DNA from 3 places in the Kribbella sp. CA-245084 genome. Region 1 is predicted to be linked to each of the others. Evidence: predicted binding sites of a transcription regulator. Region 1 holds the regulator's gene; each other region holds the start of a gene.

Region 1 (10,506 bases):
GATCGCGACCATCAGCGCCACGAACGCGACCGTCACCAGCGGCGCCGCCCAGTTCTCGAACCGGCGCAGACCCTCGATACCGCGGAAGATCAGCACCATCTGCAGCACCCAGAAGAACGCGAAGCTCAGCCACATCGTCCACGGATGCCCGCCGATCGCCGACGCGTTCAGCCAGCCGTTGCCGAACAGCTCGCCGAGGATCACGTAGATCGCCTGGCCGCCGATCCAGGTCTGGATCCCGAACCAGCCGCAGGCGATGAACGCCCGCAGCAGCGCCGGGAAGTTCGCGCCGCGCACGCCGTAGAACGCCCGCGCGAACACCGGGAACGGGATGCCGTACTTCGTTCCCGCGTGGCTGTTCAGCAGCAGCGGGACGAGCACGATCAGGTTCCCCAGCGTGATCGTGAGGAACGCCTGCAACCAGTTCATCCCGATCGCGACCAGGCCGGACGCCAGCAGGTAGCTCGGGATGTTGTGCGCCATCCCCATCCACAGCGCCGCGTAGTTGTACGTCGTCCACGTCCGCTGCGGCAATCGCGTCGGCGCGAGCTCGGCGTTCGCGTACAGGCTGTTCGCCAGCGCGTCGGGATCGGTCAGTTCAACTCGTCCATCGGAGTGAACAGTCTGCTCGGCAGTGGCCACAGGTCCCACCTCATCCGGTCGGGCGATGTCCGTTCCGAACAAGTTGCGCGACAAGATGACGTCGTGTCAACGGACAACTACCCGAAAGGGTCATCCCGGGCCGAGCAAGGGCAGAGTCGGGCGCTGCGGCGCACCTAATGCTCGGTAGCCGCGGCGGATCGCGTCCTGGAGTTTCTCGACCGGCCACGGCCAGTCCTCGGTGTGCTTGAGGGCGTCGTCGAGCGGCGTGCCGGCGTGGTGCAGCGTCGAGATCGTGTTGGCGACCCTGCCCAGCTCGATCGCCTGGTCGCGGGCGAACTCGATGTCGACGACCGCGCCGTGCCCGGGAACGATCTTGGTTGCCGCGGTCATCATCCCGACCACGGCTTCGATCGTGTCGGGCCACTCGAGCGGGAACGAGTCCTCGCCGAACGACGGGGGCGCCGACTCCTCGATCAGATCGCCGACGAAGACCACGTCCGCATCCGGTACGACGACGACCGCGTCGCCGGACGTGTGCGCGTTGCCGACGTACAGGAGCTCGACGCGGCGGTCGCCGAGATCGATCACCTTGGCGGCGGCGAACGTCGTACCGGCGAGGTTTTCTTCGGTCGCAGCGTTCTCGTGCAGGTAGACGGTTGCGTCGGTGAAGACGCTGTTGCCGGCGACGTGGTCGAAGTGTGCGTGGGTGTTGACGACCCAGCGGACGGGCAGGTCGGTCAGCTCGCGGATGTGTTCACGCAGTTGCTCGGCCTCTTCGGTGGTGGCACGGGTGTCGATCACCAGTGCGCCCTCGGAGCCGACGACGAGGCCGACGTTCAGGTCCCATTCGTCGTACCGCCGGACCCAGGTGCGGTCGCCGATTTCCGTCCACTCATTCATGCGGTCGAGGTTACTTGCTGAGTACGTCGCCCTTGATCACCTGGTCGCGCTGGATGCCGCGGAGCAGCAGGCCGACGTTGTCGCCGGCCTTCGCGGTCTTCACGATCTTCCGGAACATCTCGACGCCGGTCACCTCGACCTGCAGCATCGGCTGCCCGGCTCGGCTGAGCAGCACCTGCTCGCCGACCGACACCGTGCCGGCCTGCACCCGCCCGGTCACGACCGTGCCGCGCCCGGTGATCGAGAACACATCCTCGACCGTCATCCCGAACGACCCGACCGGCAACGTGTCCTGCGGCCGCGGCGGTCCCGGAAAGGTCGGAGCGTCCTTCTTCCAGAACTTCCAGCTCATCCTTCGACACTAGCGGTTGGCAAGCCCTCTCCTCGGGACTTAGGCTCGCAAGTGTTCCGATCGGAACGTCGAAACTTTCGAAGGGTGGTCGGTGTGACGACACGACGTGCTGTGGTGGTCCGGGGCGGTTGGGAAGGGCACTCCCCGGTCGAGGCGACCGACCTGTTCATCCCGTTCCTGAAGGAGAACGGCTACGAGGTCACGGTCTCCGACACGACCGCGAGCTACCTCGAGCTCGACGGCGTCGACCTCGTCGTGCAATGCGTCACGATGAGCGAGATCGAGCCCGAGCACTTCAAGGGTCTGGAGGCGGCGATCCGGCGCGGCACCGGGTTCGCTGGCTGGCACGGCGGTATCGCGGACTCGTTCCGCAAGAACGTCGACTACAGCTTCATCACCGGCGGCCAGTTCATCTCGCACCCGCACGGCTTCACCGACTACCGCGTCGAGATCGTCAAGGATCACCCGATCGTCGAAGGCATCGAGCACTTCGACGTGCACACCGAGCAGTACTACGTGCACTACGACCCGACCAACAACGTGCTGGCCACGACGACGTTCAAGTCGCACCCGGACTACCCGTGGATCGAGGGCGCCGTGATGCCGGCGGTCTGGACCCGCACCTGGGGTGAGGGCAAGGTTTTCGTCTGCACGGTCGGCCACAAGCTGGACGATCTGGAGACGCCCGAGGTACGCACGATTATCGAGCGGGGGCTGCTGTGGGCGAGCAAGTGACCAACATCGGCATCGTCGGCACCGGAGTCATCTCCGGCACGTACCTCGACCACCTGGCCAAGCTGCCAGGCGTCGACGTCATCGCAGTGGCCGACCTGGACCGCAGCCGCGCCGAGGCGATCGCGGACCAGCACGAGGGCATTCGCGCGCTCACCCCGGACGAGCTGTACGCCGCGGACGACGTCGAGATCGTGCTCAACCTGACCATCCCGGCCGCGCACGCTCCGGTGCACCAGGCCGCGATGGAAGCCGGCAAACACGTGTACGGCGAGAAGCCGCTCGCCGTGGACCGTGCCGCCGCCGAGCCGCTGCTCAAGTACGCCGCGGCGAACAACCTCCGCGTCGGCTGCGCACCGGACACCGTGCTCGGCACGGGAACCCAGACCGCTCGCGCAGTGATCGACCGCGGCGACATCGGCGTACCGCATGCTGCTTTTGCGGCCTTCACCACGCCGGGCCACGAGCTGTGGCACCCGGCGCCGGAGTTCTACTACCAGCCGGGTGGCGGCCCGGTCCTCGACATGGGGCCGTACTACGTGACCAGCCTGGTCACCCTGCTCGGTCCGGTACGCCGGGTCACCGCGCGGGCCGGTCAGTCGAAGCAGGAGCGCAAGATCCACTCCGGACCGCGGGAGGGTACGACGTTCCCGGTCGAGGTGCCGACGCACGTCACCGGCGTACTGGAGCACGAGTCCGGTGCGTTGACCACGGTGTTGATGTCGTTCGACGTCTGGGCGGCCCGGCTGCCGCGGATCGAAGTACATGGGACCGAGGGCAGCCTGTCGGTGCCGGACCCCAATGGCTTCGACGGCACGGTCGAGATCGCTACGGCTGCGCAGCGCGAGTGGACCGAGGTCCCCGTCGCCGGTGGGTACGCCGGAGCCGGCCGGGGCGTCGGCGTGGCGGACATGGCACGCGCACTGCGTCGCGGTGAGCCACATCGCGCTGACGGAGCGTTGGCGTACCACGTGCTCGACGTACTCGAGTCACTGCTCGAGGCGGCGGTCCAGGATCAGCCCGTGGACGTCGCGAGTACGGTCGAGCGGCCTGCCGCCGTACCGTTGGGGGCGTCGCCCGAGATCGCCTGAGACCCGTCCCACGCCGGAGTGCGTCGGCGTGGGTACTACGGCTCGGTAGACTGGCACTCGGAACTTTCGAGTGCCAAGGTCGATCGAGAGAGGGTGGTGTGCGCGTGCTGGATGACCGCAAGCTGGATGTGCTCCGCGCCATCGTCGAGGACTATGTGGCGACCCATGAGCCGATCGGGTCGAAAGCGCTGGTCGACCGGCACAACCTCGGCGTCTCGCCGGCGACGGTCCGCAACGACATGGCCGCGCTGGAGGAGGAGGGGTACATCACCCAGCCGCACACCAGCGCCGGGCGGATCCCGACCGACGCCGGGTACCGGCTGTTCGTCGACAAGCTCAGCACGGTCAAGACGCTGTCGGTCGCCGAGAAGAAGGCGATCACGTCGTTCCTGGCCGGCGCGGTCGATCTGGACGACGTGGTCCGCCGTACCGTCCGGCTGCTCGCGCAGATCACCCGCCAGGTCGCGATCGTGCAGTATCCGTCGCTGAACCGGTCGAGCGTGCGGCACATCGAGATCGTCACGATGAGCCCGCGCCGGCTGCTGCTCGTGCTGATCACCAGCAACGGCCGGGTCGAGCAGCGGATCGTCGAGCACCCGCACGACGTCGACGAGCAACTGATCGCGGACCTGCGTTCGCGGCTCAACTCGGTGCTTGCCGGACAGCGCCTGACCGACGCGACGACGTCGCTCGGCGGCGTGCCGGAGCTGTTCGCGCCGGGCGACCGGGCGCTGGTCGCGTCGATCGTCACCACGCTGCTCGAAGCCTTCACCGACGAGGTCGGCGAGCAGCGGATCGCGGTCGGCGGCGCGGCCAACCTGACCCGGTACGGCGACGACTTCGAGCGGAACGTGAAGCCGGTGCTGGAGGCGCTCGAGGAGCACGTCATCCTGCTGCGCCTGCTCGGCGAGGCGACGAACCCGCAGACGCTGACGGTCCGCATCGGTCACGAGAACCCGTTCGAGGAGCTGGCCACCACGTCGGTGGTCGCGACCGGATACGGATCCAAGTCGGAGGCGCTGGCCACCCTCGGCATCGTCGGCCCGACCCACATGGACTACCCGAGCACAATGGGCGCAGTACGAGCCGTAGCCCGCTACGTCAGCCAACTACTGGCCGACTCCTGATGATTACTACCCCCTGGTCTGGAGTATGAGCACCGATTACTACGCCGTCCTTGGCGTCAGCCGTGACGCCTCAGCGGACGAGATCAAGAAGGCGTACCGCAAGCTGGCACGCCAGTACCACCCGGACGTGAACGACTCCGAGGACGCGCACCAGAAGTTCCAGGAGATCGGGCGCGCGTTCCAGGTGCTCAGTGACCCGCAGAAGCGGCAGATGCACGACCTCGGCGGCGATCCGTTCGCGACCGCGGGCGCCGGGCCGGGCGGAGCCGGGTTCGGGCAGGCGTTCACGTTCACCGACATCATGGACGCGTTCTTCGGCCAGACCGGCGGCGCGACCCGTGGACCGCGGCCACGGACCCGGCGCGGTCAGGATGCGCTGATCCCGCTGCGGATCGACCTGGCCGAGGCGGCGTTCGGTACGACGCGGGAGCTCAAGGTCGACACCGCCGTACTGTGTCCGACCTGTAGCGGGTCCGGTGCGGCCGCCGGGTCCGAGCCGGTCACCTGCGAGATCTGCCACGGTCGTGGCGAGGTGACGCACACGCAGCGGTCGTTCCTCGGCGAGGTGCGGACGATGCGCCCGTGCCCGAACTGCCGCGGTTACGGCACCACGATCCCGAGCCCGTGCGTCGAGTGCGCCGGCGACGGGCGGGTGCGCTCGCGCCGGACCGTCACCGTGAAGATCCCGGGCGGCGTCGACAGCGGGACCCGGGTCCAGCTGTCCGGCCAGGGCGAGGTCGGCCCCGGCGGCGGACCGGCCGGCGATCTGTACGTCGAGATCGAGGTCGAGCCGCACGACATCTTCACCCGCAACGGCGACGATCTGCACTGCACGGTCACGCTGCCGATGACGGCGGCTGCGCTCGGTACGACGATCGACCTGCCGACGCTCGAGGGCGAGACGACCCCGTTGGAGATCCGGCCGGGTACGCAGTCCGGGACGGCGCAGACGCTGACGGCGCGCGGCGTACCGCGGCTGCGGCACGCGGGTCGTGGTGACCTGATCGTCCAGGTGATCGTCGAAACCCCGACGAAGCTCGACGACGACCAGGCTGACCTCCTCCGCCAGCTGGCGGTTGCCCGCGACGAGGAACGCCCCCAGGGCCACGTCCAAGCCACCCACAAGGGCGTCTTCGGCCGCCTCCGCGACGCCTTCGGCGCCCACTAGATGCCGGACCGGCGCATGCTCCGCCTGCCCTCGGTTGCGCAGGCGGAGCCTGCTTGTGCGGGAGGTGCTGGGTAGGTGGGGGTTGCGGTGTTCTTTCACCCCGGCCTTGGCGGGGACGAACTGGTGCTGGACGGCCCGGAGGGTCGGCATGCCGCGGTTGTGCGGCGGATCGGGCCGGGTGAGCGGATCCGGCTGACGGATGGGCAGGGTACTTGGGCTGAAGGGCCTGTGGTGGGGGCTTCGAAGGCTGGGCTGACTGTGGCGGTGGATGAGCGCGGGACGGTGGCGGCCGCTGATCCTCGGGTGGTTGTGGTGCAGGCTCTGCCGAAGGGGGAGCGGGCCGAGCTTGCGGTCGAGATGCTGACTGAGGTCGGCGCGGATGTGATCGTGCCGTGGAACGCGGAGCGGAGTCAGTTCCGGGCCAACCCGGAGCGGGTTGAGAAGACGCTCGCGAAGTGGCGGGCGTGGGCGTTCGAGGCGAGCAAGCAGTCGCGGCGCTCCTGGTTCGCCGAGGTCGCTCCGCTCGCGTCGACGGCCGACGTCGCGGAGCGGCTCGCCCGCGCGGCGCTGCCCGTCGTACTGCACGAAGAGGCGACCGTCCCGCTGGCGTCGCTGGACGTTCCGCCGTCGGGCGACATCGTGCTCGTCATCGGCCCCGAGGGCGGGATCGCCCCGGCCGAGCTCAAGACCTTCGACGTCGAACCGGTCCGCCTCGGCGACACCGTACTGCGGACGTCGACCGCCGGCGTCGCCGCAGCAGCCGCCCTCCTCGCGCCGACCCGCTGGACCTAACCCCGCACCGCCTGCTGGTACGCCGCGAGCGCATCCGCGTCGTCGATGCTCCCGTGGTGATGAACCTGCCGCCACGCCCCGTCGTACGCGAAGATCCGCGTCGTCCGGATCCGCAACGGCTGCTCACCCAGCGCCGGATGCTGGTACGTCCCAACCTCCCGCCCCGCGAACACCACCGAGCCCTCAAGCCAGTACGTCGCCGCGTCGCCGAACGTCACCTGCACATCCAGCGACCCCGCGAACACCCGCTCGTACAGCGACCGCACCGCCTCCCGCGACCGCAAGATCCCGCCGATCGGGTTGTTCAGCTGCACCAGCGGATCATCCGCCCAGCCGGCGACCAGCGTCTCCAGGTCCTTCCCGTTGAGCGCGTAGTAGAACGTCTCCAGCGCCGCGAGCGCACCCTCCCGCCCCGGCAACCGCGCTTCGTCCGCCCGCGACCGCGCCCCGGGCCCGAATCCGTAGTCGACCAGCTCGATCATCGCGAACCCCTCGCTAGACTGTTAGACAGGAACCGAACATAACTGTACGACAAGGATCGAACACCATGGTCGTCGAGTCAGCCCGCGCCCGCACGCTCAGCCACGTGGATCCGGCCGAGGTGCCGTTGCAGACGGCCCTGGACGCGCTCGCGGACCCGGTCCGGCGTTCGATCCTGCGCGACCTCGCGACCCACGACGACTGGACCCGCGCCTGCGGCACCTTCGACCTCCCGGTCAAGAAGGCGACCGCCAGCCACCACTTCGCCGTACTGCGTTCCGCCGGTCTGATCGAGCAACGCGACGAGGGCGCCCGCCGCCTCAACCGCCTCCGCCGCGAAGAGTTCGACCGGTCCTTCCCCGGCCTGTTGTCCGCAACCGTCGACCGCGCGGACTGACGAACTCTTACAAACCCCGAACACTGCCCCGAAGCTCCTCGAACGCCCGCCGGGCAGAGTCGTTCTCGTCAGCACGAACGAGCACGAACGACAACGAGGAGCACCCCATGCGCAGGTCTGTGCGCGGCGCGATCGCGGCCGGTACGTCGGCCGTCGTCCTGGTCGGCGGACTCGTCGCGAGTACGACGATCGCGGCGGCCGATCCGACCCCGAAGCCTTCGGCGAGTACGTCGTACAAGCCGGTCACGCTGAGCCCGGAGGAGTCGCAGAAACTCTGCGCCGACCGGCTGCCGAAGATGATCGCGCGGCGCGACAAGCTGGCTCAGCGGATCAATGGTGGCGCCGACGTGAAGGGTTCGGTCGCGTGGATCAAGGCACGCGCGGCCAAGCAGAAGGCGAACGGCCACGAGAAGGCGGCCGCGCAACTCGAGAAGCGGGCCGAGCGCCGCTCGGAGCGACTGAAGCAGCTCGGCACGGTGAAGACCAAGCTCGAGGCCTTCAAGACCGAGCACTGCCAGGCGGTCAAGTGATGCGCAAGGCGCTGGCCGTGCTGCTCGGTACGGCGTGTCTCGGCCTCGGACTGTCCGGATGCGGCAGCTCCGGCAACCAGCCCGGTGGGCAGGGCACCGGTCCTGCTCCGGCGACCCAACAGGTGGGGTCGCCGGAGCAGGAGCTGGATCAGATCGGGTCTACCCTGGACGCGATCGATCGCGAACTGGCCGGGGACGACGCACCCTGACCGAGAGTCTCCAGGAGCAGAGGATGGCCGAAGCCGGCCGCGGGCTGGTTCTGGTGGTGGAGGACGAGGCAGCGATCGCCGAGGTGATCGAGCTGTACCTGCGCCGCGACGGCTTCGACGTCCGGACCGAGTCCGACGGCGAGGCGGCTCTCGCTGCGTGGCGGCGGCTGCGCCCGGTCGCGGTGGTCCTCGACATCGGACTGCCGGGGCGCGACGGCGCGGACGTCTGCCGGACGATGCGGGCGGCGGGGGACTGGACGCCGGTCCTGTTCGTCACCGCCCGGGACGACGAGGTCGATCGTCTGCTCGGGCTGGAGCTCGGCGCGGACGACTACATCACGAAGCCGTTCAGCCCGCGGGAGCTGGCCGCCCGCGTCCGGACGGTCCTCCGGCGTACGGCGGGCGGCGTTTCGGCAGGCGGCGCTCAGGCGGCAGGCGAGGTGCTGTCGGTGGGTCTGGTGCGGGTCGATATCGGCCGCCGCCGGGCCTGGGCGGGTGAGGCCGAGGTGAGCTTGACGTCGACCGAGTTCGACCTGCTGGCGCAGCTGTTCCGGCGCCCCGGCCGGGTGTTCGAACGCGACGAGCTGCTCAGTTCGGTCTGGGGCTACCAGTCAGCCGCAGGCACCCGGACCGTCGACGTACACATCGCCCAGCTGCGCGCGAAGCTCGGCGAGGCCAGTCCGATCCGTACCGTGCGCGGCGTCGGCTACGCGGCCGACCGCGACTGATGGCCGTCGAGGTTCGGACCCCGGACGAGGCCGGCCGTGGCTCACTGGCCACCCGGATCGTGCTGACCTGTGTGGCGGTCGCAGGGATCGCTGTGCTGGTTGCGGGTCTGGTGATGGCAGGGCTCGCCAGGCGGTCCGCCCAGAACGTGCTGCAGCAATCGCTGGCCGCGCAGGCCGACGTGATCGCCGGCCAGGTGGATCAGCGTGGCCTGAGTTCGCGTGCGGCCGGGCTCGGAAGGGTCGCGCAGGTCGTCCGCGGCCAGGGCATCGTCGTCGTACTGCTCCTGCCGCGGCGCGGCGTCCAGTCGACCGACGGCAACTCCACCCAGGCAGCGATCACGGCAGGCCTCGACGGCATCGGCAGTACGCAGCGGATCTCCACCGAGGTACCGGTCGGCGGCACCGATTACCTGGTCGAAGCTCGCGGTCTCGGCGACAGCTCGGGGTTCGCCCTGGTCGAACCGGTCCGGCTGGCCGCCGACACCCAGCGGATCCTGATCCGCAACATCCTGTTCGCGCTCGGCGCCGGTCTGCTGGTCGCCAGCCTCGCCGGTGCCCTGCTCGGACGGCTCCTGGGACGTCCGCTGCGCCGTACGGCGGACGTCGCGGCCGCGATGCGTCAGGGCCGGCGTGATCTCCGGGCACCGGTCGAAGGGCCGACCGAGGTGGCCGAGGTCGCCGCCGCGGTCAACGAACTCTCCATCGCCCTGCAGCACAGCGAGGCGCGGCAGCGCGAGTTCCTGCTCTCGGTCTCGCACGAGCTGCGTACGCCGCTGACCGCGGTTCGCGGGTTCGCCGAGTCGCTCGCCGACGGGGTCGCGACCGATCCGCGGCATGCCGGTCAGGTGATCCAGCAGGAGTCGCTGCGGCTCGAACGGCTGGTCAGCGACCTGCTGGACCTCGCGCGGATCGGTGCGGATCAGTTCCGGCTCGATCTCGTCCAGGTCGACCTGCGCGAGACGCTCGTCGCGTGCGCCGAGGTCTGGCGGGTGCGTTGCGAGCGGCAAGGCGTCCGGTTCCACCTCGACCTGCCGCCGGTGCCGGCCGTCGCGACGACCGACCCGCGACGGATCCGGCAGGTCCTGGACGGCCTGGCCGAGAATGCTCTCCGCATTACCCCGCCGGGTGCGCAGCTGACGATGGCGCTGGATCGAACGCCGGGAGACATCACGATCCAGGTGCGCGACGGCGGTCCGGGCCTGGCGCCGGAGGACTACGCGGTCGCCTTCCAGCCCGGCGTGCTCAACCAGAAGTACCGCGGCCGGCGGCCGGTCGGGTCGGGAATCGGGCTCGCGCTGGCTGAGGGACTGGTCATCAGGCTCGGCGGCGCGCTCACCGCGGGGCCGGCGCCGGAGGGCGGCGCCGGGTTCACGATCGTGCTGCCGGCTACCTGACCA
Region 2 (10,506 bases), 4.0 Mb from region 1:
GGCTGCCGGCCGGCGAACCGCTCGTCGCGGTGCGGGCGCCCGTCACGTTCGTGCACGGCACCGACGACACGATCACCGATCCGGCCGGCACCACGGCGTACGCGGAGAGGCTACGGGCTGCCGGGGCGGCGGTGAGGACGTATTCGCTCGTGGGCGAAGGACATGCGATGCTGCGGCGCCCGAAGGACTGGGATCGCTTGGTGGCCGACTTCGTCAGGCAGACGCCGACCGGCGGTGGCACCGAGCAGTTGCCGGAGGTCGGCGCCCAGGTGGCGTCGGCGATCGGCGGGATTGCGCTGGCGCGGCTCCGGCTGCCGGTGAAGGAACGCTTCCGCGTGGCGCGATAGTTCGCAGCGGGCGTGGTGACAGAGGCCCGGGGGTAACGCGCACCGCTTGCTCCCCAGGCGAACGGTCAGCGGCCAACCGGTTCTCATGCCAGCCTCCCTCACCCAGGTGAATCCCTGCTGAACACGTTGTAGCAGTTAGTGGCGGGCCTCCGGGTGAGTGCAGCAGCAGACGCAGCACCTCGCCCGCCGGCTTGTCACCCGGAGACCCGCTCGCGAGATCGATCATATGTTCGAATATGCGTCGAACGCAAGTGGCGTCCCGGAGTCGTTCCGACGACGGCCGCGAACGCCGCGATGAAGCCGCTCGGGTTCGCCCAGCCGCAGGCATGCGCGACGTACGTCGTGTCGTGGCCGTCCGCGAGTAGGACGAGGGCGTGGTAGATCCGCAGCTGCGTGCGCCATTCGTAGTACGTCATGCCGAGTTCGTCGCGGAACAGGCGGCTGAGGGTGCGGGCACCCGCGCCGGCCTTGCGTCCCAGCTCGGCCAGTGAGGTGTTGTCCGCCGGGTTCTCGCGGAGGTGCTGAGCGATCGTGCGCAGGCGGTCGTCGCGTGGCTCCGGTAGTTGGAGTGGCTGCTCGGTCGCTTCGTGGAGCTCGTCGACGAGGACTCGCTGGAGGCGGGCGCGAGCGTCGTCGTCGAGCTGGCGGCTGGTGAGGGCGAGCAGTACCTCGCGGGCCAGGCCGGAGGCCAGGAACACGGCAGGGCGGTCCGGGACGTGCCGGGCGAGTGCGCGGGATAGGAAGACGATTCGCATGTCGGTCTCGCCGTGGGCGCGGTGCTGGTGCGTGAACCCAGCCGGCGTCCAAGCGACTCGGTTGGCGGGGACGATCGACGTACCCCGCTCGGTGTGGACGGACAGCACGCCGCGGGCCGCGTACACCAGATGCCCTTCCTCGTGGGTCTGCATCGAGCTGGTGCCGCCGGAGGCCCACTCGTGCGCGCCCGCAGAAGGAAAGAGTTCTGACCGGAGCGGTTGGGTGTCATCGGCCATGGCGGTCGGCCAGTCTGCGACAGGAGTAGGCGACCGCGTCCCGCCCGATGCGGGTGATGATCAGCGTCGCGGACGCCGAACCCTTCGGGGCGAGCTTCTTCCGCAGTTGGGCGGGGTCCAGGTCCACACCGCGCTTCTTGATCTCCAGCGTCCCGATGTCCTGGCTACGCACCCACGAGCGCAGCGCCTTCTCCTTGTAGGGCAGCTCTTCCACCACCTCGTACGCCGAGGCCAGCGGAGTCGCGACGTACTTCGCTGCAGTGACGTAAGCGATGCGCGGATCCAGCAGCCAACCATCCACCGCCGCAGCGACCGCAGTGACCAGACCGGCTCGCACGACCGCACCATCGGGCTCGTAGATGTACTGACCGACCGGACCGTCCTCCGCCTCCGGTGCGTCCGAGACGGTGGCCTCGCTGGGCAGGAGGGTCGCGCGGCGCGGCGTACCTCCATAGAGCTGGCCGGACCACAGTGCGGCCTCTTTCACCTCGCCGGAGTCACTGATCCACTCCGCCTCCACACCAGCGGGGATCGCGTCGTGCGGGATGCCGGGCGCCACCTTCACGCAGGCGGTGCGTTGCAGTAGCTCCAGTACGAAAGTCCACGGCGGCGAGTAGGCGTTGTGGTCGAACACCCGCCGCCCGTCCGCTCGCCGGGCCGGGTCCGCGAACACCACGTCGTACGGCGTGAGGTCGGTCGACTCGGCTTCGCCTACTAGTACTTCGCCGGCCAGTCCGAGCGCGGCCAGGTTGGCGCGAGCGGTAGCTGCGGTCTCGGGGTCACGCTCGACACCTGTTACCCGGAGGCCGGCGCGTGCGGCGCTGATGAGATCGCCGCCGATCCCGCAGCCAAGGTCCACCACGCTGGCGCCCGGCATGGTGGCTGCGAGGCGTACGGCGCGATGGGTGCCGACTGTGGTCCGCGTGGCCTGCTCCAGACCGTCCGGGGTGAAGTACATGTGCTCGGCGTCCGCACCGAACTTGGTCACCGCCCGGTGCCGCAGCGCGGCCTGCGTGACTGCAGTGGTGACCAGCGTCGCGTCGTACCGGCGCCGAAGCTTCTCGACCAACTGGAGCTCACGCCCAGGCTCGTACTCCGCACACGCCGCCGCGAGCACCTCCGCACCCGGCCCGTCGAGCAACGCCGTGACTGTCACCCGCGCAACTTTAGGGCGTGCCCTAGAGGGGGCTGGAACAGCTCCTGCTCCAGCTTCGCGTTGCCATCGAGTAGAGCCGCCAGTTCATCGCGGAGCGGGTCTTCGGGCCGTAGATGCCGTCAACGACCAGGTGGTGCTTGCGCTGGACCTGCTTGATCACCGCGCGGGTATTGCTGCCGTAAATGCCATCGACAGCGAGCTTGGTGCCGTAGCAGAAGTTCAGGTTGCGCTGGAGGACCTGGATGGCGGTGTCCGGGTCGCCGTACCGGTTGGAGCCGCGGTACGGGTCGTCGCCGTACATGAGGTTGCAGGTGGTGCTCATGCTGGCGTAGATCGACGGCATCGGGATGCCCCAGCTGCGGTTGACCGGGACGAGCTGGGCGGATCGGCACTGCGGTAGGGCGGCGGCTGCCTTCAACTCGGCGGCGGTGGCGTCGTGGGAGACATCCTGGTCGGTCGAAGGCTTCGGTGCCGGAGCGGCGGCGGGTGCGGCGGCGGCCGGTGACTCGTGCTTCGACGCGCTGGCGGCGACGGCTCCGACCGCGACCGCGGCGACGGCGGCCAGGAGCGCGATCGTCCGGCCGGACAGCTTGGGCAGAGCCATGACCACATTCTGTACCTGCATGGTCACCGGTTCCTACGTCTCAGCGTGAGAATCCTTTGGCACTCGAGTTGACCGAGTGCTAATCGCGGCCTAGATTCGGTGTTGGCACTCTCGATGCGAGGGTGCCAGCGGTCCGGCCCTTGACCCCCGCGACGGCAGGGGAGCGCGACCACCATGAACGCAGCCAAGCAAATCGACCGTGGAGGTCAGCAAGTGTCGGTCACGATCAAGCCGCTCGAGGACCGCGTCCTCGTCGCGCCGCTCGAAGCCGAGCAGACCACGAAGTCCGGCCTGGTGATCCCGGACACCGCCAAGGAGAAGCCCCAGGAGGGCGAGATCCTCGCCGTCGGCCCCGGCCGGATCGACGACAACGGCAACCGCGTCCCGCTGGACGTCGCCGTCGGCGACAAGGTCATCTACTCCAAGTACGGCGGCACCGAGGTCAAGTACGACGGCCAGGACTACCTGATCCTGGGCGCCCGCGACATCCTCGCAGTCGTCAGCAAGTGACGACCGCTCGCTGTTCCTGACCGACACCGCCCTGGTGCCCCTACCGGCGCCGGGGCGGAGTCGGTGTTGGGCCTGACCGGGGCGGTGGGGCGGGTTCGCCTACTGCACAGCGATGGTTCGAGCCTGCAACGATTTAGCGATTTCAGAGAGGGACTGGATTTTTCATGCCGAAGATCCTCGAGTTCGACGAGAACGCTCGGCGCGCGCTGGAGCGCGGCGTCGACAAGCTCGCGAACACGGTGAAGGTGACGCTGGGCCCGAAGGGCCGCTACGTCGTCCTGGACAAGAAGTGGGGCGCCCCGACCATCACCAACGACGGTGTCACCGTCGCCCGTGAGGTCGAGCTGGACGACCCGTTCGAGAACCTTGGCGCGCAGCTGGCCAAGGAGGTCGCGACCAAGACCAACGACATCGCCGGTGACGGCACCACCACCGCGACGGTGCTGGCGCAGGCACTGGTGCACGAGGGCCTGCGGGCGGTCGCCGCCGGCGCCAACCCGGTGGGCCTCAAGCGCGGCATCGAGGCGGCCGTCGAGGCCATCTCCGCCAAGCTGGTCGACACTGCCCGCACCGTCGACGACAAGGGCGACATGGCCCACGTCGCGACGATCTCCGCGCGCGACGCCGAGATCGGCACGCTGATCGCTGACGCGTTCGACAAGGTCGGCAAGGACGGTGTGATCACCGTCGAGGAGTCGAACACCTTCGGGACCGAGCTCGAGTTCACCGAGGGCATGCAGTTCGACAAGGGCTACATCTCGCCGTACTTCATCACCGACGCCGAGGCCGGCGAAGCGGTGCTGGAGGACCCGTACATCCTGATCCACCAGGGCAAGATCTCCGCGATCGCGGACCTGCTGCCGCTGCTGGAGAAGGTCGTGCAGTCCGGCAAGACGCTGCTGATCATCGCCGAGGACGTCGACGCCGAGGCGCTGTCCACCCTCGTGGTGAACAAGATCCGCGGCAACTTCACCTCGGTCGCCGTCAAGGCGCCGGGCTTCGGTGACCGCCGCAAGGCGATGCTGGAGGACCTGGCCGCGCTCACCGGCGCGCAGGTCGTGGCTCCGGAGGTCGGCCTCAAGCTCGACCAGGTCGGTCTGGAGGTGCTCGGTACGGCGCGCCGCATCGTGGTCACCAAGGACAACACGACCGTCGTCGAGGGCGCCGGCAAGGGCGAGGACATCGAAGGCCGGGTCAACCAGATCAAGGCCGAGATCGAGCGCACCGACTCCGACTGGGACCGCGAGAAGCTGCAGGAGCGGCTGGCCAAGCTGGCCGGCGGCGTCTGCGTGATCAAGGTCGGCGCGGCCACCGAGGTCGAGCTGAAGGAGAAGAAGCACCGGATCGAGGACGCAGTGTCCGCGACCCGGGCCGCGATCGAGGAGGGCATCGTCGCCGGCGGCGGCTCCGCTCTCGTGCACGCGGCCACTGTGCTGGACAAGGACCTCGAGCTCGACGGTGACGAGGCCACCGGTGTCCGGATCGTCCGCAAGGCGGTCGTCGAGCCGCTGCGCTGGATCGCCGAGAACGGCGGCTACGAGGGCTACGTCGTCGTTGCCAAGGTGTCCGAGCTGGAGCCGGGCTTCGGCTTCAACGCGGCCTCCGGCGAGTACGGCGACCTGCTCGGCAGCGGTGTGCTGGACCCGGTCAAGGTGACCCGGTCCGCGCTCGCCAACGCCGGCTCGATCGCCGCGCTGCTGCTGACCACCGAGACGCTGGTGGTCGACAAGCCCGAGGACGAGGAGCCCGCGGCGGCCGGTCACGGCCACGGCCACGGTCACTGATTCCTCGCAGTTCGCGTAGTACACAGCACCGCCCGGCAGGTCACCTGCCGGGCGGTGCTTGTATGTGGCCTGTGCTGATTCGAGAGCGTCGTGACGAAGACCTGCCCGCGTGCGTCGAGATCCTCCGGGCCGTCCACGAGCGAGCCGGCTATCCGATCAACTGGCCCGCGGACCCGGAGCTGTGGTTGACGCCGAAGGATGCCCTCGGCATCTGGGTAGCGATCGACGGCGAACAGGTGGTCGGACATGTCGTCCTCACCGCCGCCGGGGCAGGCGCCGAAGTCGAGCGCCTCTTCGTCGATCCTAAGGCGACTGGCCGCGGCATCGGCCGCCAACTCCTCCAGCACTGCGTCACCGCGGCGGCCGCGGCCAACCGCGATCTGGCCCTCGAGGTGGTGGACAACCGCGGCGCCGCAGTACACCTCTACCGCAACGCCGGCTGGCTGGAGACCGGCCGTACTCCGATCGACTGGGGCGGCGCCCACGCGACCGAGCTGATCCGGTTCACCGCACCGACGTGAGAGGTTCTAACCATGGCTGGGCCACGGGAGCGGTATCGCGCTCAGGTGCGTGACGAGGTGAAGCAGCACGCGTGGGTGCAGATCGCCGAGGCAGGGGTCTCCGCCCTGTCCCTGAACGCGATTGCCAAACAGATGGGCGTCAGCGGGCCGGCGCTCTACCGGTACTTCGCGAGCCGCGACGAGCTGATCACCGCGCTGATCCGCGACGCGTACCGCAGCCTCGCCGACACGGTCAGAACGGCGTACGACGGAGGCACGGACGCGGTCGGACTGGCTCAGGTCATTCGAGCATGGGCGCTGGCCGACCCGCAGCGGTATCTGCTGATCTATGGGACGCCCGTGCCTGGCTATCACGCGCCCGACGAGACCACCGCGATCTCCGACGAGATCCTGACCGTGCTGGTCGAGGCCGTCGGACCGGACCGGGCAGTTTCGTTTTGGACCCGCCTCCACGGGGTCCTCTCGCTTGAGCTGGCAGGGCATTTCGCCGGTAGGGACGTGGATCCCGCCGGGCTGGTCGAGAGGGAGATCAGTGAACTCGTGAGTAGTGACAGATCGTGATCAAGCGGCCGGTAGTGACCACGAATTGCCACTAGGCAAGAAGAGTTGAGCGCCGTACCATCTTTCAGGCTGAACCGGTCTGAACACGAGGGGGCGAGGGGTGACCGAGGTCCGAGTACCTGACACCCACGACCGGGTCGAGCTTAAGGATCTTGCCGCGCTGGCCGGCGACGGGGACCGCACAGCTCTCAATGACCTGCTCACAAGGGTGCGCGCTGTGGCGCACCGCTACGTACGGTCCCGTCTGTGGACCTATCCCGGCGGCGCCGACATGGTCGACGACGTCGCACAAGAGGTTTGTGTCGCAGTATTCGGCGCGCTGGGCCGGTACCGCGACGAGGGGAGGCCTTTCGAGGCTTTCGTCTACGGCATCGCGGCCCGCAAGGTCGCCGATGCCCAGCGTGCGTTCGCGGTGGCCGACGTTTCGACGCCGGACCTGCCGGACGGCGCGGACGAGTCACCGACACCGGAGGAGCGCGCGGTTCGGCAGTCCGAGGTCCAGCACATCATGGACCTGCTGGACAAGCTGCCGGAGAAACTGCGCGAGATCCTGCGCCTTCGGGTCGTTGCGGGGATGTCAGCCGAGGAGACCGGCCGGGCACTGGGGATGACACCGGGGGCGGTGAGGGTCGCACAGCATCGGGCGTTGAACACGCTCAGGGGGTATGTGGGGCATGAAGCACAGCTGGAACGAGGAAGAGCAGGGGAGGGGCATCATGGCTGACCGTTTCGACTTGGACGCGATCGAGGCTGATGACGCACTGCTCGATCTTCTGGCCGCCGGTGGCGAGTCCGCCCGTGCGGCGGGCGAGCACGACCTGGCCGTCGCGCTGCTGGCCGATCTGCGGCTGGCGGTAGAGGTCGAGGACGAGCTCCCGGTGGAGACCATCGACGATCCGGAGAGCTTCCTGGCGCGCTGCGCCGCGCTCAACCCGATCACCGACCCGTTCGCCCGCAAGATGGCGACGCGCGGTCTGGCGCTCGGAGTTGCCGCGGTGGCCGCGTTGTCGGTCTCCGGGGTGGCTGCAGCGGTCAACGGTGACCCGCTGTCGCCGTACGAGAAGGTCATCGAGAAGATGGTCGACGCGGTCCGTCCGCAGACCAGCTTCCCGAAGGAAGACCTCGACGGTCTGCCGGTGATGGACAAGACCAAGATCGTCAAGGTCGGCAAGGACTACAAGAAGCAGGCCCAGGCCGAGAAGGCCGCCCAGGCGACCGGCAAGGTCGGCTCGCTCTCCGCTCTCGACCCGAACTCCATGGAGATCAGGACGACGCCGTCGGCGGTCGTGCCGGAGAAGCCGTCCGCGGTACTGGAGAAGCCGACGATCCCGGTGCCGACGGGGATCAAGACGGACGACCCGGACAACGTCAGCGCCGACAAGCCGACCGACACCAAGACGGATCCGCCCACCGACACCACCGGTGACGGCACGACCGACACGACGACCACGCCGACGCCGCCTCCGACGACGCCGACGGACACGCCGTCCAGCACGCCGACGGATCCGCCGTCGACGCCGACCGACACCACGCCGCCGCCGAACGACACCGGCACAGGCGACAACACGGTGTCCGGCGACCCGACGGGTACGCCGACCACCACGCCGACGGGCGACACCGGCCAAACCGATGGTTCCGGGGCGGACGGGACCAGTGCGAGCGACACCAGCGGTTCGGACACGAGCACGCCGGGTGACGATCAGAAGCCGGGCGACGAGGTCACCCAGGTTCCGGATGTGCCGGACGTGGCCGACCTGCTCGACAAGGCCCTGGGCGCGGTGCCGGTGCTGCCGACTCCGACCGGCGAGCCGATCGCGATCGAGAGCGCCGAGCAGTTCTTCGGTGGCTCGCAGGTGGCAGGCAAGCCGCCGACGGTCAAGAAGGCGACCGCGAAGAAGCCCGCGGCGGCGAAGGGCGCGAAGCACTCGAGCGGCAACGTCACCACGGGCTCGGTCCGCAAGACCTACCCGACCGGCAAGCACTCCACCGGTGCGTACCCCGAGGGCAAGCACGCGGCGATCGAGCGTACGCACGGATCCACCGCCGACGCGGACGTCCTGGCGATCCTGCAGGTCGTGAACGCGCCGGTCAACAAGTAGTCGACCACCCGCTCCGCCCGCCGCTCGTCCGCGGCGGGCGGAGTGCTGTGGACGGCCGATTCGGGGGTCCGTGGGCGCGCGGATAGGATGGGGCTCCGTACTCGCCGTGTAAAGGTGCTCGTTTTACCCATGGACATCACACCCGCTGGAGTTCCCGACAAGTTCGCCGTCCTCGGCCTCACCTTCGACGACGTCTTGCTGCAGCCGAACGAGTCCGACGTCATCCCCTCCGAGGCGGTCACCCGGTCCCGGGTCAGCCGCAATGTCTGGGTGAACATCCCGCTGATGTCGAGCGCGATGGACACCGTCACCGAGGCCCGGATGGCGATCGCGATGGCCCGCCAGGGCGGTCTCGGCGTCCTTCACCGCAATCTCTCGATCGAGGACCAGTCCCAGCAGGTCGACCTGGTCAAGCGCTCCGAGTCCGGCATGATCGCCCAGCCGATCACGATCGGCCCGGACGCCAGCATCGGCGAGGCCGACGCGCTCTGCGCGCAGTACCGGATCTCCGGCGTGCCCGTCGTGGACGACGCCGGCGTGCTGGTCGGCATCGTGACGAACCGTGACATGCGGTTCGAGAACGATCTGTCCCGCCCGGTCCGCGAGGTGATGACCAAGCAGCCGCTGATCACCGGCAAGCAGGGCATCTCGGCCGACGACGCGATGGCGCTGCTGCACAAGCACAAGGTCGAGAAGCTGCCGCTGGTCGACGAGGCCGGCAAGCTGACCGGCCTGATCACGCTGAAGGACTTCGTCAAGCGGGACAAGTTCCCGCTGTCCACCAAGGACGCCAGCGGCCGGCTGATGGTCGCCGCCGCGATCGGCTTCTTCGGCGAGGCGTACAAGCGGGCCATGTCCCTGGTCGAGGCCGGTGTCGACGTGCTCGTCGTGGACACCGCGCACGGTCACTCCCAGGCGCAGCTCGAGATCATCCGCAAGCTCAAGGCCGACCCGGCGACCCGCGGCGTGGACATCGTCGGCGGCAACGTCGCGACCCGCGTGGGCGCCCAGGCGCTGGTCGACGCGGGCGCGGACGGGGTCAAGGTCGGCGTCGGTCCGGGCTCCATCTGTACGACGCGGGTCGTGTCCGGCGTCGGCGTGCCGCAGGTGACCGCGATCTACGAGGCGTCGCTGGCGTGCAAGCCGGCCGGGGTCCCGGTCATCGGCGACGGCGGCCTGCAGTACTCCGGTGACATCGCCAAGGCGCTCGTCGCCGGCGCGGACACGGTCATGCTGGGCTCGCTGCTGGCCGGCTGCGAGGAGTCGCCGGGCGACCTGGTGTTCATCAACGGCAAGCAGTTCAAGGCGTACCGCGGGATGGGTTCGCTCGGCGCGATGCAGTCCGGCGGCCTGCGCAAGTCGTACTCGAAGGACCGCTACTTCCAGCACGACGGCGGCTCCGACGAGAAGCTGATCGCCGAGGGCGTCGAGGGCCAGGTTCCGTACCGGGGCCCGCTGTCGGCCGTCGCGCACCAGCTGATCGGCGGCCTGCGGCAGTCGATGTGGTACACCGGCGCCCGCACCGTCCCGGAGCTCCAGGAGAACGGCCGCTTCGTCCGCATCACCTCCGCCGGCCTCCAGGAGTCCCACCCGCACGACATCCAGATGACGGTAGAGGCCCCGAACTACTCCGGCCGCTGACCGCCTGCAACCCGTTAGGAACCAGATGACCGAGATCGAGATCGGCCGCGCCAAGCGTGGGCGGCAGGCGTACGCGTTCGACGACATCGCGATCGTGCCGTCGCGCCGGACGCGGGACCCCGAGGAGGTCTCGGTCGCCTGGCAGATCGACGCGTACCGGTTCGAGCTGCCGATCCTGGCCGCGCCGATGGACTCGGTGATGTCGCCGGCCACTGCGATCGCGATCGGCAAGGCCGGCGGTCTCGGCGTACTGAACCTCGAAGGTCTCTGGACGCGGTACGAAGACCCGAC
Region 3 (10,506 bases), 4.0 Mb from region 1:
GGGGCAGCTCCGTCATGCCGACACCGCCGACGGTCACCGAACCGGTCCGCGGCGGGTGGATGCCGGCGACCAACCGCCCCAGCGTCGACTTGCCGGCACCCGACGGCCCCACCATCGCGATCCGCTCACCCGGCTGAATGGTCAGGTCCACACCATGCAGTACGTCGCGACCATCGACGTACGAGAACCGCACGTCGCGCGCCTCGACCAACTCCGACGAAGGCTTCTGCCCCGACGGTGTCCGGTCATCCGGCACGTCGCTGATCCCCAGCAGCCGGGCGAACGCCGCACCGCCGGACTGAAGCTCGTCCAGCCAAGAGAGCAACCGGTCGACCGGATCGATCAGCTGGTTCACATACAGCACGGCAGCCGTCACCTCGCCGAGCGAGACATGACCATTGAGGTGCAGCCAACCCCCGAACAGCAGCGTGCCCACGACAGGCACGAGATAGCCCAGCTCGGCGACCGGGAAGTACACGGTCCGCAGGAACAACGTGTACCGCTCGGCAAGATACGACCCGCGGATGTCCACGTCCCCGCGCCGCACGCGATCGTCGTACCGCCGCAACGCCTCGACCGTCCGCGCACCCTCGACCGTCTCCGCGAGCGAGCTCGTCATCTGCGCGTACGCCGCGTTCTCGCGAAGATAACCGTCCTTAGCGCGACGCAGGTACCACTTCGTGCTCAGCCACAGCAGCGGAACCATCGCGACCAGCGGGACCAGCACCCACACACCGACGAGCACCGTCGCGACGGCCGTGAAGATCACGGTGACGAACGCGATGATCGTCTCCGGTACGGCGAACCGCACCGTCCGCGACAACGTGTCGACGTCCCGCGACGTCCGCGACAGCAGGTCACCGGTGCCGGCCCGCTCGACAGTGCCGATCGGCAGCGCCAGAGCGTTGTCGACGAACTCCTCACGGAGCTCGGCCAGGACCTGCTCGCCCAGCGCGAACGAGCGGTACCGCGCCCAGCGGGTCAGCAGCGACTGCGCGACGATGAAGACCGCGATCACCGCGATGACCTCGTTGACCTTCGCAGCGGTGGTGCCGTTCTGCACGTCCTCCACCAGGTCGCCGATGAGCCGTGGCGCCGCCAGCCCTGACACCGCCGCTAACACGTGCAGCACCAGTGCGATCAGCAGGTTGCGCGGGTGCCGCAGCGCCAGCCGGCGCGCATGCTGCCGGATCTCGGCCGGCCCGGCAACGGGCAGGATCTGCCTCATCGGAGGGCCTCCTCTTCTTCGGTCTGGCGGGTGACGGTACGGCGGTACTGCGGCTCGTTGTCGAGCAGGTCACGATGCTTGCCGGTGGCAACCACCCGGCCGGCGGCGACGAAGATGACCTCATCGACGCGGTCGAGCAGCAGGGGGCTCGCGGTCAGTACGACGGTGCTCCGGCCGGCTCGGTGGTCGCGCAGCCGTTCCGCGATCCGCGCCTCGGTGTGCGCGTCGACGGCCGAGGTCGGCTCGACCAGCACCAGCACGGACGGGTCCGCGAGCAGCGCGCGCACGAGCACCAGCCGCTGACGCTGACCACCGGAGAACGAGCGGCCCTTCTCCTCGACCTCGGAGTCGAGCCCGTCCGGCACTGCGACCAGTACGTCCTCGGCAGACGCCGTGAACAGCGCAGCCATCAGCTCGTCATCGGTACGGCGGCCGTCCGGGTCCAGCTCGGTCCGCAGTACGCCGGTGAACATCTGGGAGCCGGTGTCGCTCACAAGGATCCGCTCCCGCACAGCCGCTCGGGTAGCGCTGGCCAGCGTCACGCCGCCGTACCTGACCTCGCTGGCGTCGTCGTACCTTCCCAGGCGGTCCGCGAGCTCGGCGTAGCTGTCTGGCTCGGCGGACACGACTGCGGTGAGCAGTCCGTCACGCGCACGCACGCCGGAGACCGGATCGACCAGGTCGCCGTGGTCCGGCAGCGGCAGTGGCGCTGCGGGATCGGTGACGTCCGGCTCCAGCTTCAGCACGCGGATCACTCGGCCGGCCGCGACCAGCCCACGCATCAACTGGTTGGCGAAGTCCGTCGCCGTCCGGAGCGGCAGCACCAGGAACGTCGCATACCCATAGAAGGCCACGAGCGACCCGGCGCTCAGGTCGCCCCGCAGTGCGAAGTGCGCACCCAGGCCGACCACGAGCACCACGAAGATGCCTGGCAGCAGCACCTGGGCAGCGTCCAGCATCGACTGGATGCCGGCGACGCGCACACCCGCCTTCCGCACCTCCTGCGACTCACTCCGGTACCGCCGGGAGAACGACTCCTCACCGCCGATACCGCGCAGCACCCGCAGCCCGGCCACGATGTCCGAACCCAACGAGTTCAGCTCGCCGACCGCCTCGCGCTGCGCGGACTGCCGCCGGTGCAGCGGCCGCAGCATCGGCCCGAGGCAGAAGAGCATGATCGGTACGCCGATGAGCACCACCAGGCCGAGCGTCGTCGACGACGAGAGCAGGATCGCCGCGACCACGACGAACGCGACGATCGCGCCGGAGAAGCGGGCCGAGACCTCCATCAGGTTCCCGACGTAGGCGAGGTCGCCGGCACCGACGCTGACCACCTCACCGGTAGCCAGGTGCTTCGGCAGGGTCGCTCCGAGGTGGGCCGACTTCCGCGTCACCACCTGGACGGTCCGGTACGCCGCCATCAGCCAGTTCGTCACCGCGAACCGGTGCCGCATGATGCCGGCCAGCGCCTGCACCACACCGACCGCGAACAGCAGCGCGGTCCACCGCAGCAGCCGCTCGCCGTCCTGCGCCGCGATGCCCTCGTCGATCGCCCGCCCGAGGATCGCCGGGATGAACGCCTGCGCTCCCATCCACAGAATGCCGAAGGCCATCCCGCCGGCGAGCGTGCGGGCCTGACCGCCGGCGACCCACCACAGGTAGCGGGCCGGCGAACGATGATTCGGGACGCCTGGATCGGCGAGAGGAAGTTGTCTCATGTCCCCCTCAGGCTAGGTCGCGGCTCCGACACTCCGCATGCGAATTACTCGCGTCTGTGGACCCCCACGCATGGGCCTGACGGTGACGGTCGGTAGACCTTCACCTTGCGTTGGGCAACGGGTTCCCGCCGGGCAATGTCCGGCCCCTGTCCTGGATCCATGTTGGTGATCGCGCATCGGGGAGCGAGTGGCTACCGCCCGGAACACACGCCGGCGGCCTATCGGCTGGCCGCGGCACAGGGCGCCGACTACCTGGAACCTGACCTGGTCGCGACTCTCGACGGCGTCCTGGTTTGCCGGCACGAGAACGAGATCTCGAGTACGACGGACGTCGCCGAGCACCCGGTCTTCGCGGACCGGAAGATCACCAAGATCGTTGACGGGACAGCAGTCACCGGCTGGTTCGTCGAGGACTTCACACTCGCCGAGCTACGCACGCTACGCGCGCGGGAACGGATGCCCGCGCTCCGGGCGAACAACACGGCGTACGACGGTTTGGAAGCGATCCCCACCTTCGACGAGGTGGTCGAGCTGGCGCGGCGGGAGTCGGCGCGGCTCGGTCATCCGATCGGGGTGATCCCCGAGATCAAGCACCCGGCGTACTTCCGGCGGCTCGGACTGCCGCTGGAGGAGCTGCTGACGGAGCGGATCCTGGCGCTCGGACTGTGCGACGACGAGATCATGGTGCAGTCGTTCGAGCCGACGAGCCTGCGACGGCTGGCGGTGATGACGCGGGTGCCGCTGGTGCAGCTGATCGACTCGGAGAGCGCTCCGAACGACTTCCTGCGCACCGGTGACGGTCGCACGTACGCCGACCTGATCGAGCCGGCCGGGCTGCGGGAGATAGCGACGTACGCTCAGGTGCTGGCGCCGCACAAGGACCTGGTCATTCCGCGTACTGCGGACGGTTGTCTGGGGGAGCCGACCCGTCTGGTGGAGCAGGCTCACCGCGTCGGTCTGGCTGTGCAGGTGTGGACGTTCCGCGCGGAGCGCCGCTTCCTGCCTACTGCCACCGACTACTCGACAGAGCTGAAGCGATTCGCCGCTCTGGGGCTGCAGGGGGTCTTCGCCGACCACCCGGACCAGGCGCTGGCTGCGCTGCGCAAGCCGGCACTGAAGGTCTAGACAGCTGCAGGCGGGGTGACCGCCGCTGCGGTCACCCCGCCGGGCTCTCTGCGCCTTCTACAGGCGCAGAGTGAGTCATGCGGCCGGGGGCTTGTTGTTGGTAGTGGTGTCGTCGTAGATGCGAGAGGCGATGTCGTTCTCGGTCGAGTCGTGCTGCTGGTTCTGGTTGACCGACTGCTGAACGTTCTGCCACACGGCCTTGCCGTCGGACTCCGGGATCACGATCCACGCCACCGCGTAGCCGATCATCGCGGCGCCGCCGGTGATGAGGGTGAGGCCCACCCAGCCGAGGCGGACCAGGGTCACGTCGACGTTGAGGTACTCGGCGATGCCGCCGGAGACTCCGGAGAGCATCCGCTGGTTCGAGGAACGACGGAGGACCTTGCCGGACAGGTTCTGGAACGGTGCGTTGGAGTTCGTCATGGCTCCACTGTCCCGTTTCCGCACCGTTCACGGCATCCGGATCCGTACCGACCGACCCCTGATCCACCCCTGACGACTTTCGCTATCGGAGCACGCCGCCGGCACTCACACTTAGGGCTGTGGAGCCCTTGCGCACCAGTCGGACCCGCGGCGTTCTGGCATCGGCTGCCGCCGCGATCACTGTGCTGGCCGTGATCGGTGTGACCAACGCACTGAGCTCCAACGGCAGCGGGACTCTGATCACCACCCCTGAACCGCCCCCAGGGCCGGTGGCGATGCGGATGGTCGGCTACGGGCACGCGGCGATCGCCGTACCGAAGGTGTGGGGTACGAACGCCTCTCGCTGCGGTATCCCGCACCGCGACACCGTGCTGATCGACGATCCGGCCGCGGCGTCGTACTGCGACCTGCCGCGTCCGCCGGACGTCGACAGCGTGGAGCTGGGCACCGACCCGCCGAGCGGCTTCCGGGTCGACGAGACGTTCACCTTGAACGGAGTACCGGCTGAGCGCCGTCGGACTACCTGTGCCAGCGACGGAGTGTGCTGGGGCGCAGTGGGCCTGCCGTCGTTGCACGTCTGGTTCCGTGCCTCATCGTCCACCAGTGCGGGCGAGGTGAACGAGATCCTCGCGCGGATCGAGATCCTGCCGGACCGGGTCGGCGTACCGAGCTCGCGGTCGCTGGACGACGGCCGCGACGGTACGGCGTACGCGGAGCGCCTCCGGGAGTTGGGGCTCAAGACGGAGATCAGCACCAGGACGTCAACGGTCTACAAGCCCGGTCGCCTGGTCAGCATCTCCCCGTCTCCCGGAACGCTCCTGAGCCCAGGCGAAACAGTCACCCTGACAGTGATCAAGTAGAGGGAACCTGCGGCGGCCATCACCCTGTCTGTACGGGTGAGGAGGGGGTATGGACGACTTCAGTGAGTACGTGACCGCGCGCTGGCCCACGCTGGTCCGCAGCGCGGTACTGCTCGGCTGTACTCCGCCTGAAGCCGAAGACCTCGTCCAGACCGCACTGGAGCGCTGCCTGGTCAAGTGGAACCGGGTCCGCGCCGCCGACGACCGCGACGCGTACGTGCACCGGGTGCTGGTCAACTGCTTCCGCTCCTCCAGACGGCGCCGCTGGCACGGAGAGCGACCGTCCGCAGTGCTACCTGAACGCGCCGACGTCGATCCGACTGCTGGTATCGACGAAGCGGACGCCGTGATGCGCGCACTCGACGGACTGCCCGACGACCAAAGGACAGCCGTCGTACTGCGGTACTACGCGCACCTGACCGAACTACAGATGGCGACTGTCCTGGGCGTAGCCGCAGGCACGGTCAAGAGCCGCCTGTCCCGTGCAGTGAAGGCCCTCGCACAGGACCCACATCTTGCAGAACTGCGAGACCCCCGATGAAGCTGACAGACCTACTGGAACGCACTGCCGAGCAAACCCCGGTCGGCCCACCCCCACTGGACACTCTGTACGCCGGAGCAGCCCGCCGACGCCACCGCCGTACTGCGGGAGTCGTCGCCGCGGCCGTAGTTGCCGTCGGGGCTGTCATCGGTGCATCGACCCTGCTGACCTCTCGCACGCCGACCGTCACCTCGCCAACTCCTGTCCCGCCCGCGATGAGAATGGTCGGATTCGGCCACGCTGCGATCTCCGTCCCGGCAGACTGGCCGACCAACAGGAGCCAGTGCGGTACTCCGATGCAGGACACGGTCCAGATCGACGACCCGAGCGCCATGCTGCTCTGCATGGCGTTCCGTCCCGCCGGGGTCGAGAGCGTGAGCCTGTACTACGGCAGTCCGCGGGCCGAGTTCCGTGCCGATGAGACGTTCCAGATCGGCGGAGTACGCGCCGAGCGGCAGCGGACCACCTGCTCGATGTCCAACTACCCGAAGGCCAACACGACGACCTGCAGCAGCACCGTCAGCATCCCGTCCCTCAGGGTGTGGTTCCGCGCCGAGTCGTCCACGAGTGCCGCGGAGGTCGACCGCATGCTGGCGCGGATCGCGATCGTGACGGACCGGACCGGCGTGCCGAGCTTCGAGGCGCTCCGGGCGGGCATCAACGGGCCGCCGGGGACGGCGTACGCCGCTCTGCTTCGGCAGGTCGGGCTGAAGGCCCAGTTCCACACGGTCAAGTCGCCCAACTACACCGCTGGGCTGGTGCTGAAGGTGTCACCGGCTCCGGGCACGATGCTGAAGCCGGGTGCGACCGTGACGGTGACTGTCACGGGCTGAGGAAACTGTCGGTGGGGGTGCCTAGCGTTGGGGTATGGATGCGCAGGCGGTGGTGAAGGTGATGGCGGGGTTGCCGGGCGCCGAGGAGCACGAGGGATGGGCGGGGCAGCCGGTCTTCAAGGTCCGCAACAAGAGCTTCGCCTACATGTCCGAGGACCAGACGCACCTGCACCTGAAGGCTCTCCGGGAGGAGCAGGAGGCGCTGGTCGCGGAGGATCCGGAGGCGTATTCGCCGTCCTGGGCAGGTGGTCGGTTCGCCTGGGTGCTCATCCGGCTCGACCTGGCCGACGGCGAGGAGCTGCAGGAGCTCATCACCGAGGCCTACCGCCTCACCGCCCCGAAGTATCTGGTTGCCCAGCTGAGCGCCTGACCAGGACCCACTGCGGGCTGGTGCGACTGACCTCGGTGAAGCCGGCGCTGAGGTAGACCGACAGCGGGCCGCGGTACAGGTCGGCGGACGGGATCCGGCCCGTGGTGGCGGTGTCGACGGCGCAGGCCTCGACGGTGGAGGCGCCGTACGAGCGGGCCAGCTCCACAGCGCCGAGCACCAGCTCGCCAGCGACGCCCTGGCGGCGGTTGCCGACCGGTACGACGAAGCAGGTGATCACCCAGGCGTCCGGGTGGTCGGTGCGCCAGTTGGGTGAGGCGATGACACGCGGGTACGCCGTACGCGGGGCGACTGCACACCAGCCGATCGGCGTACCTCCGTCGTACGCGAGGACACCGGGCGGCTGCTCAGCGGTGCAAACCTGCTGTTTGAGGCCTTCGCGGTTGGCGGCGGGGCTGTTGTCCGACCACGCCTTGCCTCGGAGGCGGAAGTACTGGCAGAAGCAGCGGGACGGGTCGCCGCGCTCACCCATCACCGTCGCTAGGTCGAGCCAGGAGTCCGGGCCGGCCGGACGCAGCGTCACCATGGGTTCACCGTAGCCGGGGTCCGGCTTGCACTCGTTGGGGTCGAGTGCTAATACTTGGTTAGCACTCCAAGGGCGAGAGTGATAAGTGCTCGCGCCCCGGGAGTGTGCAAGAAGACGGCCTCGATGAGGTGCCGGAGCGCGGCGGGACATGAGCGTCGCGGGTCGGTGCCGTCCGTCGCGGGCATCCGGGCCGGCTGGACCACAAAGACTCGACGCGGGAGGACTCGCGGAGAATGCCCAAGCTGATTGCTTTCGATGAAGAGGCGCGCCGTGGCCTCGAGCGAGGGATGAACACCCTCGCCGATGCCGTCAAGGTGACGCTCGGCCCGAAGGGCCGCAATGTCGTGCTGGAGAAGAAGTGGGGCGCCCCCACGATCACCAACGACGGCGTCTCCATCGCCAAGGAGATCGAGCTCGAGGACCCGTACGAGAAGATCGGGGCCGAGCTCGTCAAGGAAGTTGCCAAGAAGACCGACGATGTCGCCGGTGACGGCACCACGACGGCCACCGTGCTGGCCCAGGCTCTCGTCCGCGAGGGTCTGCGCAACGTCGCGGCCGGCGCCAACCCGATGGGCCTGAAGAAGGGCATCGAGAAGGCGACCGAGGCCGTCAGCGAGCAGCTGCTGTCGCTCGCGAAGCCGGTCGAGACCCGCGAGCAGATCGCGGCGACCGCGTCCATCTCGGCCGCGGACACCCAGGTCGGCTCGATCATCGCCGAGGCGATGGACAAGGTCGGCAAGGAAGGCGTCATCACCGTCGAGGAGAGCAACACCTTCGGCCTCGAGCTCGAGCTCACCGAGGGTATGCGCTTCGACAAGGGCTACATCTCGCCGTACTTCGTGACCGACACCGACCGGATGGAAGCGGTTCTCGACGACCCGTACATCCTGATCGTCAACAGCAAGATCTCGAGCATCAAGGACCTGGTCCCGGTGCTGGAGAAGGTCATGCAGACCGGCAAGCCGCTGGCCATCATCGCCGAGGACATCGAGGGCGAGGCGCTGGCGACCCTGGTCGTCAACAAGATCAAGGGCACCTTCAAGGCCGTCGCCGTCAAGGCGCCGGGCTTCGGTGACCGCCGCAAGGCCATGCTGGTCGACATCGCCGTCCTCACCGGCGGCGAGGTGATCTCCGAGGAGGTCGGTCTCAAGCTGGACACGGTCGACCTGGAGCTGCTCGGCCAGGCCCGCAAGATCGTCGTCACCAAGGACGAGGCGACCATCGTCGAGGGCGAGGGCGACGCGGACCAGATCGGCGGCCGGGTCAACCAGATCCGCGCCGAGATCGAGAAGTCGGACTCCGACTACGACCGCGAGAAGCTGCAGGAGCGCCTGGCCAAGCTGGCCGGCGGTGTTGCGGTGATCAAGGTCGGCGCGGCCACCGAGGTCGAGCTGAAGGAGCGCAAGCACCGCATCGAGGACGCCGTTCGCAACGCGAAGGCGGCCGTCGAGGAGGGCATCGTCGCCGGTGGCGGCGTGGCTCTGCTGCAGGCGTCCGTCGCGGCGTTCGAGAAGCTGGAGCTCGAGGGTGACGAGGCGACCGGTGCGCAGATCGTGCGCTCGGCCGTCGAGGCTCCGCTCAAGCAGATCGCCGTGAACGCCGGCCTCGAGGGCGGCGTCGTGGTGGAGAAGGTTCGCAACCTCGAGCCGGGTCACGGTCTGAACGCCGCGACCGGTGAGTACGTGGACCTGATCAAGACCGGCATCATCGACCCGGCCAAGGTGACGCGCTCCGCGCTGCAGAACGCAGCGTCGATCGCGGCCCTGTTCCTCACCACCGAGGCCGTCATCGCCGACAAGCCGGAGAAGGCCTCGGCCGCTCCGGGCGGCGCGCCCGACATGGGCGGCATGGACTTCTGACCTGAAGTCCGACAGCACACGCAGTACAAACAAGCGGTCCCGAGCCCCGGCTCGGGACCGCTTGCTCGTGTCGCGGCACGAGTCGTGGCGCTTGGTCGGTGCCCGGTCCCGCGAGTCGTGAATCCTGGCTGCATTTCGTCGCCGAATTTCACGACTCGGCGATATGGGCTCAAGCCGTTTACCACGACTCGACGGGTCGGTTAGGTGCCGGTTATTAGGTGGTGAGCCAGGAGAGGGGAGAAGGTTCGGGTGGGGAGGGTGGGGGTTTGGCCGCAGAGGCCGTCGGATTCGCCGGGGGTGCGGAGCCAGAGGGTGAGGTCTACCGGGGAGGTGGACTTGGCGGGGGGAGTGCCTAGTTTGCGGGCGGGTGGGTTGCAGGAGCTGCCGTCGGAGCCGTTGCCGTTGCGGCTGGTGTCGACGATGAAGTGGGACCCGCCCCCGAGCGCCTGCAGGATCGCCGTGCCGCGGCTGACCGACTCGGACGTCGTGAAGTAGTTCGCAGTGTTCAGTGCGAAGCCGCGGACCTTGCCGACGTCGGCTAGTCGCAGCCGCCGAGCTATCTCCTTCGCGTCGCCGGACGCCACGTTCCCCGCGTCCAGGTACACCCAGGTGTTCACGTTCTTCACCGCGAGCAGCCCCACGGCGTACTTCAGCATCGCGATCCGCCCGTCCCATTCCGCCGGCGGGAAGCAGTCGAGTCGCGCCAGCGCATCCGGCTCGAGTACGACGACGGCCGGCCGTACGCCGATGCCGTCGGACAGGCCCGCGATCCAAGCCCGGTACGCCGCCTCAGTCGCCGCCCCACCGCCGACGCCGCACGGTCCGCCGGGCAGGTTGTCCGCGACGAGCACCGGCAGCTTGTCGGCCCGGTCCGCAGCCATCGTGTACGCCGCAACCGCCGCCTTCACGTCCCCGCTCCACGTGCCGAACCATCGGGCCGACGCCTGACCGGCGATCTTCGACGCGAGCTCGGTGTCCTCGGGATGCAGCCGTACGTACGCCGCC

The links. The regulator HrcA, encoded in region 1, represses chaperone genes, less so after heat shock. The targets are predictions, from matches to a motif close to TTGGCACTCGNNNNNNNCGAGTGCCAA.
Region 2: groES (co-chaperone GroES) is a predicted target of HrcA. The motif match lies at 3,156-3,182, and genes of this name have one in related genera.
Region 3: groL (chaperonin GroEL) is a predicted target of HrcA. The motif match lies at 7,667-7,693, and genes of this name have one in related genera.

What each region holds. Positions count from the first base shown of each region.
Region 1 is NZ_CP192053.1:2,833,301-2,843,806, forward strand. Features, by position in the region: gene ACQPYH_RS13720 (NCS1 family nucleobase:cation symporter-1) at 1-642, opposite strand, end outside; gene ACQPYH_RS13725 (MBL fold metallo-hydrolase) at 733-1,503, opposite strand; gene ACQPYH_RS13730 (EF-Tu/IF-2/RF-3 family GTPase) at 1,514-1,855, opposite strand; gene ACQPYH_RS13735 (ThuA domain-containing protein) at 1,949-2,590, shown strand; gene ACQPYH_RS13740 (Gfo/Idh/MocA family protein) at 2,575-3,678, shown strand; gene hrcA (heat-inducible transcriptional repressor HrcA) at 3,783-4,805, shown strand; gene dnaJ (molecular chaperone DnaJ) at 4,831-5,973, shown strand; gene ACQPYH_RS13755 (16S rRNA (uracil(1498)-N(3))-methyltransferase) at 6,049-6,765, shown strand; gene ACQPYH_RS13760 (YybH family protein) at 6,762-7,247, opposite strand; gene ACQPYH_RS13765 (ArsR/SmtB family transcription factor) at 7,313-7,642, shown strand; gene ACQPYH_RS13770 (hypothetical protein) at 7,750-8,172, shown strand; gene ACQPYH_RS13775 (hypothetical protein) at 8,172-8,381, shown strand; gene ACQPYH_RS13780 (response regulator) at 8,405-9,109, shown strand; gene ACQPYH_RS13785 (sensor histidine kinase) at 9,109-10,503, shown strand; gene ACQPYH_RS13790 (Gmad2 immunoglobulin-like domain-containing protein) at 10,496-10,506, opposite strand, start outside.
Region 2 is NZ_CP192053.1:8,073,847-8,084,352, reverse strand. Features, by position in the region: gene ACQPYH_RS38675 (alpha/beta hydrolase) at 1-347, shown strand, start outside; gene ACQPYH_RS38670 (helix-turn-helix domain-containing protein) at 542-1,339, opposite strand; gene ACQPYH_RS38665 (class I SAM-dependent methyltransferase) at 1,329-2,495, opposite strand; gene ACQPYH_RS38660 (peptidoglycan-binding domain-containing protein) at 2,518-3,099, opposite strand; gene groES (co-chaperone GroES) at 3,313-3,609, shown strand; gene groL (chaperonin GroEL) at 3,774-5,393, shown strand; gene ACQPYH_RS38645 (N-acetyltransferase family protein) at 5,456-5,914, shown strand; gene ACQPYH_RS38640 (TetR/AcrR family transcriptional regulator) at 5,927-6,475, shown strand; gene shbA (RNA polymerase sigma factor ShbA) at 6,576-7,199, shown strand; gene ACQPYH_RS38630 (hypothetical protein) at 7,192-8,574, shown strand; gene guaB (IMP dehydrogenase) at 8,704-10,215, shown strand; gene ACQPYH_RS38620 (GuaB3 family IMP dehydrogenase-related protein) at 10,241-10,506, shown strand, end outside.
Region 3 is NZ_CP192053.1:8,034,499-8,045,004, reverse strand. Features, by position in the region: gene ACQPYH_RS38470 (ABC transporter ATP-binding protein) at 1-1,228, opposite strand, end outside; gene ACQPYH_RS38465 (ABC transporter ATP-binding protein) at 1,225-2,946, opposite strand; gene ACQPYH_RS38460 (glycerophosphodiester phosphodiesterase) at 3,106-4,071, shown strand; gene ACQPYH_RS38455 (PspC domain-containing protein) at 4,147-4,494, opposite strand; gene ACQPYH_RS38450 (PASTA domain-containing protein) at 4,614-5,354, shown strand; gene ACQPYH_RS38445 (SigE family RNA polymerase sigma factor) at 5,404-5,895, shown strand; gene ACQPYH_RS38440 (PASTA domain-containing protein) at 5,892-6,728, shown strand; gene ACQPYH_RS38435 (MmcQ/YjbR family DNA-binding protein) at 6,763-7,098, shown strand; gene ACQPYH_RS38430 (GNAT family N-acetyltransferase) at 7,058-7,642, opposite strand; gene groL (chaperonin GroEL) at 7,876-9,501, shown strand; gene ACQPYH_RS38420 (glycoside hydrolase family 6 protein) at 9,702-10,506, opposite strand, start outside.